DNA from 3 places in the Isoptericola dokdonensis DS-3 genome. Region 2 is predicted to be linked to each of the others. Evidence: predicted binding sites of a transcription regulator. Region 2 holds the regulator's gene; each other region holds the start of a gene.

Region 1 (3,273 bases), 1.4 Mb from region 2:
CTTGAAGCCCTGCGGGAGGTCGGCACTCCAGAACACCGTCATGTTCGGTTCCGGTGCAGGTCCCAGGTTGTGAAGCGTCTGCAGCATGCGGAACGAGTTCTTGGTGACGAGGGTCCGTCCGTCGAGGCCCGTGCCGCCGATGGTCTCGGTGACCCAGGTCGGGTCGCCCGAGAACAGCGCGTCGTACTCGGGCGTGCGCAGGAACCGCACGATGCGCAGCTTGATGACGAAGTCGTCCATGACCTCCTGCGCCTCGGCCTCCGTGATCCGGCCCGCGGCGAGGTCGCGCTCGAGGTAGACGTCGAGGAACGTCGAGGTGCGACCCAGCGACATCGCCGCGCCGTTCTGCTCCTTCACGGCGGCGAGGAACCCGAGGTACAGCCACTGCACGGCCTCGACCCCGGTGCGTGCCGGCCTCGACACGTCGACGCCGTAGGACGCCGCCATCTCCTGGAGCTCGCCGAGCGCGCGGATCTGCTCGGCGTGCTCCTCGCGCTCACGGGCGATCCGCTCGCTGAACGGCTCGGCGTCCAGGGTGAGCTTGTCGCGCTTCTTCGCCTCGATCAGCGCGTCGACGCCGTAGAGGGCGACGCGCCGGTAGTCGCCGATGATGCGGCCGCGGCCGTAGGCGTCGGGCAGTCCGGTGACGACGTGCGACGAGCGGGCCGCGCGCACGTTCGGCGGGTAGAGGTCGAAGACGGCCTGGTTGTGCGTCGTGCGGAAGGTGGTGAAGACCTTCTTGAGGTTCACGTCGACCGGGTACCCGTAGGTGTTCAGGGCGTTCTCGACCATCCGCCAGCCGCCGTTGGGCATGATCGCGCGCTTGAGCGGGGCGTCCGTCTGGAGGCCGACGACGATCTCGTTCTCGATGTCGATGTACCCGGGTGCGTGGGCGGTGATGCCGGCGGGTACGTCCCACGACACGTCGTGGACGCCCCTCGCACGCTCGGCGGGGAACATCTCCGTCAGCCGGGACCACAGCGCGGTCGTGCGTGCGGTCGGGCCGGCGAGGAACGCGGCATCACCGGTGTACGGGGTGTAGTTGCGCTGGATGAAGTCCCGCACGTCGATGCCGTCGCACCACGGGCCGGGGGCGAACCCCTCCCACGCGGACGGGGTGGTGCCGGTCGTGGCCTGCTCTGCCTGGATGCTCATGGCGCTCCTTCGACGTCTGGTCAGACCACACTACGTGAAGACTTTCACAAGCGCTGTGATCAGCAGGACGGCGGAGGTGTCTCGTGCGTCACGCCGCGAGCGGTGAGGTCAGTCCTGCGACAACGCCGCGAGCGCCTCGCGCACCGCGTCCTCGGCGCGCAGCCGCTGCGCGACGAGCACCTGGGCGCGGGTGGCGTGCGCGATGAACGCCGCCGGGAGGCCGCGGTGCACGAACGGCGTGCGCACCCCCTGCTCGGCGGCGCGCTGGGCCAGCAGCGCGCCGACCCCGCCGTCCACGACGCCGTCCTCGACGGTCAGCACGAGGTCGCGCTCCCCGCACAGCTTGACCAGAGGCTCCGGGACGGGCAGGACCCACGTCGGGGCGACCACCTCGACGTCCAGGCCGTGCGCCGCCAACGACTCCCCCGCCGCGAGCGCCACCGGTGCCATGGCCCCGACGCCGACGACGAGCACCCGGCCCGCCGACGATGCGCCGGCGCCCGCGGCGTGCCGGGCCAGGACGTGCACGCCGTCGAGGTCCTCCAGGGCGGGCATCTCGTCGGGCAGGGCCCCCTTGGGGTACCGCACGACGGTCGGGGCGTCGTCGACGTCGATGGCGGCCCGCAGTGCGGCACGCAGCGTGGGCTCGTCGCGGGGCGCGGCGAGCCGCAGCCCGGGCACGACGCGCAGCACCGCCATGTCCCACATGCCGTGGTGGCTGGGGCCGTCGTCGCCGGTGACGCCGGCCCGGTCCAGGACGAAGGTCACGCCGGCCCGGTGCAGGGCGACGTCCATGAGCACCTGGTCGAACGCGCGGTTGAGGAACGTCGAGTAGACCGCGACGACGGGGTGCAGCCCGGCGAACGCCATCCCTGCCGCGGACGTGGCGGCGTGCTGCTCGGCGATGCCGACGTCCACGGTGCGGTCGGGGAACTCGTGCGCGAAGGGGGCGAGCCCCACGGGGTGGAGCATGGCGGCGGTGAGCGCCACGACGTCGCGGCGTCGGCGACCGATCGCCACCATCTCCTCGGCGAACACCTGGGTCCATCCGAAGCGGGACGGCGCGACCGGCAGGCCCGTCTCGGGGTGGATGGCCCCGACGGCGTGGAAGCGGTCGGCGACGTCCTCCTCGGCGGGCGTGTACCCGCGGCCCTTCTCGGTCATGGCGTGCACGATGACGGGTCCGCCGAAGTCCCGGGCCCGGCGCAGCGCCGCCTCGACCGCGGCGACGTCGTGCCCGTCGACGGGACCGACGTACTTCAGGCCGAGGTCCTCGAACATCCCCTGCGGCGCGACGACGTCCTTGATGCCCTTCTTCAGGCCGTGCAGCCAGCCGTAGGCGAACCGGCCGGGCGGGCCGGTGCGCTGCTGCAGGGTGCGCTTGCCCCAGTCGAGGAAGGCCTCGTAGCCGCGGGTGACGCGCAGCGTGTCGAGGTGGTTCGCGAGACCGCCCACCGTGGGCGAGTAGGAGCGGCCGTTGTCGTTGACGACGACGACGAGCCGACGGGTCGGGTCGGCGGCGATGTTGTTGATCGCCTCCCACGCCATGCCGCCGGTGAGGGCGCCGTCGCCGACGACCGCGACGACGTGCCGGTCGCGCCGTCCCTGGAGGTCGTTCGCCCGGGCGATGCCGTCGGCCCAGGACAAGGCGGTGGACGCGTGCGAGTTCTCGACGACGTCGTGCTCCGACTCGGACCGGCTCGGGTACCCGGACAGCCCGTCGCGGGTGCGCAGGCCGCTGAAGTCCTGGCGGCCGGTGAGGAGCTTGTGCACGTACGCCTGGTGGCCGGTGTCGAACACGATCGTGTCCCGCGGGGAGTCGAACACGCGGTGCAGGGCGATCGTCAGCTCGACGACGCCGAGGTTGGGGCCGAGGTGCCCGCCGGTGCGCGAGACGTTCTCCACGAGGAACGTGCGGATCTCCGCGGCCAGGCGCGACGTCTGGGCCGTCGTCAGCGGGCGCACGTCCTCGGGCCCGGCGATGCGGTTCAGCAGGCTCATGCCGTCCCCGTCGTCATCCGCCCACTGTAGGCGCCCGTCGCGGGTCGGACGCGTCGGCGCGGTAGATTCCAGGGGTGCGTTTCCTCCCCGGCCAGCAGCCCACCTCCGACCTCACCT
Region 2 (3,273 bases):
AGCAGGTCGGCCACCGGCTCGCTGTAGTGCAGGGACGTGAAGCGGCCGTCGTCGAAGCGCAGCGACGTCAGCGACGCCAGCGTGCACTCGCGGCGGCGCGGGTCGTGGGCGAGCCGGGACCCGGTCATCGCCAGGCGCGTGGCCCAGATGGGGAGCTGGTGGCTCACCAGCACGACCTCGTGGCCGTCGTAGGCGCGGCGCGCGTCCTCGACGGCGGCCCGCATCCGCACGACCTGGTCGGCGTACGACTCGCCCCACGACGGGCGCAGCGGGTTCCACAGCAGCTTCCAGTACCGCGGGTGGGCGAGCTGGCCGGGGCGGGAGCCGATCGTGGTGCCCTCGAAGCTGTTCCCGGCCTCGATCAGCCGCTCGTCGGTCGCGGTGGCGACGCCGAAGCCCTGCGCCACGGGCGCGGCGGTCTCCTGGGCGCGCTGGAGCGGGCTCGCGACGACGGCGACGACGTCCCGACCTGCGCCGACGAGGTGCTCGGCGACACGGCGGGCCATCTCCTGACCGCGGTCGGAGAGGCGGTACCCCGCGATCCGTCCGTACAGGACGCCGTCGGGGTTGTGGACCTCGCCGTGCCGCAGGAGGTGGACGGTGGTGGTGGCCATGCGCCCCAGTGTCCCAGATCCGTCCCGACGCTCCGGTCGGGTCCGGGCACCCTCCCCGGCGGTTGTGACAGGTCTCACAAGCGCGGATGTGATCTGGATCACGCCGGCGAGCAGGTCGCGGCCCGGAATAGGTCGGCACGGACCCTGGTTCATGCTTTTCGATGGACCCGCCCCCTCCGGAGCGGGCCCCACGGACCACCTCGACAAGGAGCACCCATGGCCACCGCACTGCCCACCGGTCTCGTCGCCGGCACCTACGCCGTCGACTCGTCCCACTCGACCGCGTCGTTCACCGTCCGCCACGCCGGGATCGCCAAGGTGCGCGGCACCATCGGCATCGCCGCGGGCACCATCACGGTCGGCGAGGACCTCGAGTCCTCCTCCGTGCGGGTCGAGCTCGACGCCACCTCCGTGAGCACCGGTGACGCGAACCGTGACCAGCACCTCGTGAGCGCCGACTTCTGGCACGCCGAGGAGCGCCCCACCTGGACCTTCGAGTCCAAGGCCGTGACCGCCGTCGCGGACGGCTACGTCGTCGTGGGCGACCTCACCATCAACGGCGTGACCCAGCCCGTCGAGCTGCCCGTCGACTTCGAGGGCACCGCCAAGGACCCGTTCGGCAACCAGCGCGCCGGCTTCGAGTCCGAGATCGAGATCAACCGCAAGGACTTCGGCCTCACCTGGAACGCCGCGCTGGAGACCGGCGGCTTCCTCGTGGGCGAGAAGGTCAAGATCGCCCTCGACGTCTCGGCGATCTCGCAGAACTGAGCCGCCCCGCACCGTCCGGACCCCGCGAGCCCGCCCGGGCTCGCGGGGTCCGTCGCGTCAGGGGCCGGTCGTCGCCGCGGGCTGCGCGGCCCGCGCGGCCGCCGTGGCGGGTTGCGCGGCACGCGCGGCCGCGTGGAACGCGAGGATCTGCAGCTCGCCCGCGACGTCCACGCTGCGCACGACCACGTCGTCCGGCAGCTGCAGCGACACCGGGGAGAAGCAGAGGATCTCCCGCACGCCGCACGCCACCACCCGCTCGGCCACCTGCTGGGCGACGCCGCCCGGCGTCGCCAGGATCACCATCGACACCTGCCGCTCCGCCAGGACGCGCTCGAGGTCGTCCACGTGCTCCACGGGCAGACCCGCCGCCGTCCGGCCCACCACGCCGGGATCCGCGTCGAGCAGCGCCACCAGCGAGAAGCCGCGCGCGGAGTAGCCCGAGTAGTTCGCCAGCGCGTGCCCCAGGTTGCCGACACCCACGATCGCGAGCCGGTGCTCCGACCCGAGCCCCAGCGCCGCCGAGATGTACGACGACAGCGACTCGACGTCGTACCCCACGCCGCGCGTGCCGAACGACCCCAGGTAGGACAGGTCCTTGCGCAGCTGCGCCGACCCGACCCCGGACCGCTCCGCCAGGTCGGACGACGACGTCACCTCGACGCCCTCCCCCGCCAGGTCCCGCAGCGCCCTCAGGTAGTACGGCAGCCTCGCCACCGTCGCCGTCGGCACCGCCACCTCACCGATCTCGATCACGCCTGTCCCCTCCCCGCCGGCCGGGCCAGCCGGCGCGCGAGCCGCGCACCGTCGACCCGCCAGAATCCCTGTTGCACGCCGTCCACCTCGACGACGGGCACGTACTCCCCGTAGCGCTCCACCAACGCCGGGTCGGCGTCGACGTCGACCTCCTGCCAGGTCTCCCCCGCCGCGTCGCACACCGCGGAGACCACCTCCCGTGCCTCGTCGCACAGGTGGCAGCCTGCCCGGCTGAAGATCACGACCCGGGCCTGCGCCTCGGGTCCGGTCCGGTGCCCGCTCACGGGGCAATCGTATCGGCGCCACTACAGTGGACGGCATGCCGTCTCACCCCACGCCCACCACGAGCTCCGGCGCGGCGGCATTCTTCGACGTCGACAACACGATCATCCGCGGCGCCAGCGCGTTCCACCTGGCCCGCGCTCTGTACCAGCGGCGGTTCTTCGGCACGTCGGACCTGCTGCGGTTCGGCCTCATCCAGGCGAAGTACCTGGTCTTCGGCGAGTCGCGGTCCCAGATCGAGACCGTCCGCACCCGCGCGCTGTCGCTCATCGCCGGCAGGTCCGTCGCCGAGGTCACCGCCGTCGGCGAGGAGGTCTACGACACCGTCCTCGCGCTGCGCATCTTCCCCGGCACCAAGCGGCTCCTCGACGAGCACCTCGCCGCCGGGGACCAGGTGTGGCTCGTCACCGCCACCCCCGTGGAGATCGGCGGGCTCATCGCCCGCCGGCTCGGCGCGACCGGCTGCCTCGGCACGGTGGCGGAGCACGACGGCGGCTACTACACCGGCGCGCTCATCGGCGACCTCATGCACGGCGAGGCGAAGGGCGCCGCGGTACGCGAGCTCGCCGAGCGCGAGGGCCTCGACCTCGAGGCCTCCTACGCGTACGGCGACTCCCTCAACGACCTGCCGATGATGCGGTCCGTCGGCCACCCGTGCCCCATCAACCCCGACGTGCGGCTGCGCCGCTACGCCAAGGAGGTGGGCTGGCCGATCCGCGAGTTCCGCGGCCGCGGGCAGCGCGCCGCGGGCCGGGGCGTGCGCACGGCGTCGTGGGCCGGGGCCGCGTGGGTCGCGGGGCTGGTCGTGCGGGCCGCCCGGCGCAGCCTGCGCAAGCGGCTCCAGGGTCGCTGACGG
Region 3 (3,273 bases), 1.7 Mb from region 2:
CTCGCCGCGATCCTGCACGGCCTGCCGGCCGCGATGCGGTCCTCGCTGCAGGCGGACCTGGAGGCCGGGCACGCGGGCGAGCTGGACGCCATCGGCGGCGCCGTCTCGCGCCGGGGCGCCCGGCACGGCGTGGCGACACCGGCCGTCGACGACGTCGTGGCCCGGCTCGACGCGGAGGTCTGACGCGCACCCGCCCCCGGGACGACGACGGCCCGCTGCCCCGTGACGGGGGCGGCGGGCCGTGGTGCGCGGGCCGGGCGTCAGCCGCGCAGGTCGGCCTGCTGGTCGTAGACGCTGGAGGGCAGCACGCCGCCGTTCTGCGCGGCGAGCTGGGCCACGGAGAGCTCGGTGGCGGCGTCGACCGTCGCGGCGATCTCGCGGGCGTCGGCGGGCACGCCGTCCAGGCTCGGCATCATCGTGGCCAGCCGCGGGCGCCAGGCGGCGAACTGCTGCGGGAAGCAGCGCTCGAGCACGTCGACCATCGCGGACACGGCCGTCGAGGCGCCCGGGGAGGCGCCGAGCAGGCCCGCGATCGAGCCGTCGGCGGCGGCGACGATCTCCGTGCCGAACTGCAGGACGCCCTTGCCGTCGGCGTCGCGCTTGATGACCTGCACGCGCTGGCCGGCGGTGATCTTCTCCCAGTGCTTCGGGTGCGCGGTCGGCATGAACTGCTGGAGGGCCTGGAACTTCGTCTCCGGCGCGGCGACGACCTGCCCCACGAGGTACTGGGTGAGGTCGAGGTTCTTCACCCCGGCGCCGAGCATCGAGCCGAGGTTGTTCGCCCGCAGGGACGTGATCAGGCCCAGGTACTTGCCCTTCTTGAGGTACTTGGGGCTGAACCCGGCGTACGGGCCGAACATGAGGTAGCTCTGGCCGTCCACGACGCGGGTGTCCAGGTGCGGCACGGACATCGGCGGGGCGCCGACGTCGGCCTTGCCGTACACCTTGGCCTGGTGCTGGGCGACGAGCTCGGGGTCGGAGGTGCGCAGGAACTCGCCGGAGATCGGGAAGCCGCCGAAGCCCTTGATCTCGGGGATGCGGGCCGACTGGAGCAGCGGCAGCGCGCCGCCGCCGGCGCCGACGAACACGAAGCGGGCCGTGACGGTCGAGGTGCGGGGGCGGGCGTTCCAGGACCGGTCCTTGACGCGCAGGCGCCAGCCGCCGCCCTTGACGCGCCGCAGCGAGGTGACCTCGCGCTGGAGCTGCAGCTCGGCGCCGTTGGCGACCATCCCGTCGACGAGCTGGCGGGTGAGGTTGCCGAAGTCGACGTCGGTGCCCGCGGCGGAGCGCGTGGCGGCGATGGGCTCGGCGGGGTCGCGGTCGGCGGTGAGGAGCGGGGCCCAGCGCTCGATCTCGGCGCGGTCCGTGGAGAACTCGAGGTCGCGGAACAGCGGGTGCGCGCTCAGCGAGGTGTGCCGGCGGCGCAGGTAGTCGACGTTCTTCTCGCCGCGCACGAACGTCATGTGCGGGGTGCGGTTGATGAACGACGGGTTGGCGAGGCGGCCGGTGGCCAGCAGGTGGTGCCAGAGCTCGCGCGAGGTCTCGAACTGCTCGTTGATCGCCACCGCCTTGGAGATGTCGATCGTGCCGTCGGCCTTCTCCGGGGTGTAGTTCAGCTCGCAGAGCGCGGCGTGGCCGGTGCCGGCGTTGTTCCACGGGTTGGAGGACTCCAGCGCGACGTCGTCGAGGCGCTCGAGGATGCGGACGGACCAGGTCGGCTCGAGCTGCTGGATGAGCGTGCCGAGGGTGGCGCTCATGATGCCGGCGCCGATGAGGACGACGTCGACGGCGTCCGTGGGGGCCTGGTGGGGTGCCGTTGCGCGCGAGTTCACCTGGCCATGCTAAGACGTTGGTGAAAACTGTCACAAAGAATGAGAGCAACGTCACAACGTCTCTGACCTGGGGTGACACAGGTCACAGTCAAGGCCACAGGAGCTCGCGGACCCACGCGTCGCCCGCCCGACGGTAGCGCACCCGCGTCTGACCTGTGCCGTCGCCCGTGCGCCAGAGCTCGACCTCGTCGGCGTCGAGGCACCAGGCCGTCCAGCCCGGCGCGACGAGGTCGAGGTCCGCGCTCGCCCGCTCCAGCGCGACCGCCCACGCCGCGCGATGCTCCGCGAGCGACCCGAGCACCTCGCTCTGCCGACCCACGAGCCCCGAGGCGCGGGACGCGGCCGACCGCCGACGGAAGTCCGCCGCCCCCTCGTCCGGGTGGGGCGTCACCGGACCCGACACCCGCACCTGGCTGCCCGACTCCCGCCACAGGAACGTCAGCGCGGCCCGCGGCTCGGCCGCCAGCTGCCGTCCCTTCGGGCTCGAGGCGTGCCCGGCGAACCACCAGCCCGCGGCGGTGACGTCGGTGAGGAGCACCGTGCGGGCCCGGGCCGCACCGTCGGCGTCGACCGTCGACAGGGTCGTCGCGTGCGGCGCACGGGTCCCGGCCTCCTGCGACTCGACGAACCACTCCTCGAACAGGGTCCGAGGGTCCGCCGGCAGGGCGCCGACGTCGGGGACGTCCCAGCCGGGCAGCCCGGCGGGCAGGACGGGCAGGGCACGCAGCCGGTCGCGCATCGACGTCACGGGGACTCCTCGGTCGTGGTGCCAGGGCGGCCGACGCGGCGGGCGGGCGCCTCCGGTCGGGTCACCTCGACCCTAGCGACCGGGCCGGCACCCGTCCCGGCGCGCGGAACCACCCGGTTCGCCCCTTGTGCTCCGGCCCGCGCGGGCACCACCATGGTCCGCACCAGGACGAAAGAGGTGGGATGGACACGGACGTCGGCACGTCGTCGGCCTCGACGCGCAGCCCGAACCGGATCGCGCGGCACCGCCAGCTCGACACGGGGCCCACCGCGACGATCACGTCGATGTTCCCGTCCGAGCCGCCACCGCCACCGCCACCGCCCGCCGCGACCACCGGCCCCGTGCCCACCGCGCCCGCCTCCCGCGGACCGCGCGGCGTCGTCCCCGTCGTCCTCGCCGCGACGCTCGTGCTGGCCCTGGCGGCCTCGGTCGGCGTCGGCGTCCTGTGGTCCGCCAACCGCAAGCTCGCCGCGGAGGTCGAGGCCGCCGTCGCCCAGACCGCCGCGACCCAGCAGCAGCTCGCCGACCTGCGCGCGACGACGCCCACCACGCAGGCCGTCGACACGCTGAACGACCGGGTGGCGGACGTCGAGGCGTGGACCGGCCTGCCCGAGGACGGGCAGGGCCGCACCCGGGACCTCCAGGCGCGCCTCACCGACGTCGTCGGGGACACCGACCGGCTCCAGAACGACG

What was found. The regulator Rex, encoded in region 2, represses fermentation and respiration genes when NADH is low (regulators of the CRP and FNR family bind a similar motif). The targets are predictions, from matches to a motif close to CTTGTGAANNNNTTCACAAG.
Region 1: pflB (formate C-acetyltransferase) is a predicted target of Rex. The motif match lies at 1,187-1,206, and genes of this name have one in related genera.
Region 3: mqo (malate dehydrogenase (quinone)) is a predicted target of Rex. The motif match lies at 1,850-1,869, and genes of this name have one in related genera.

The regions. Positions count from the first base shown of each region.
Region 1 covers NZ_CP014209.1:479,566-482,838, reverse strand. The annotation lists gene pflB (formate C-acetyltransferase) at 1-1,155, opposite strand, end outside; gene dxs (1-deoxy-D-xylulose-5-phosphate synthase) at 1,264-3,156, opposite strand; gene guaB1 (GMP reductase) at 3,231-3,273, shown strand, end outside.
Region 2 covers NZ_CP014209.1:1,852,483-1,855,755, forward strand. The annotation lists gene I598_RS08655 (histidine phosphatase family protein) at 1-614, opposite strand, end outside; gene I598_RS08660 (YceI family protein) at 831-1,382, shown strand; gene I598_RS08665 (redox-sensing transcriptional repressor Rex) at 1,440-2,135, opposite strand; gene I598_RS08670 (glutaredoxin family protein) at 2,132-2,419, opposite strand; gene I598_RS08675 (HAD family hydrolase) at 2,455-3,270, shown strand.
Region 3 covers NZ_CP014209.1:192,758-196,030, forward strand. The annotation lists gene I598_RS00865 (ketopantoate reductase family protein) at 1-183, shown strand, start outside; gene mqo (malate dehydrogenase (quinone)) at 261-1,757, opposite strand; gene I598_RS00875 (pyridoxine/pyridoxamine 5'-phosphate oxidase) at 1,921-2,571, opposite strand; gene I598_RS00880 (hypothetical protein) at 2,763-3,273, shown strand, end outside.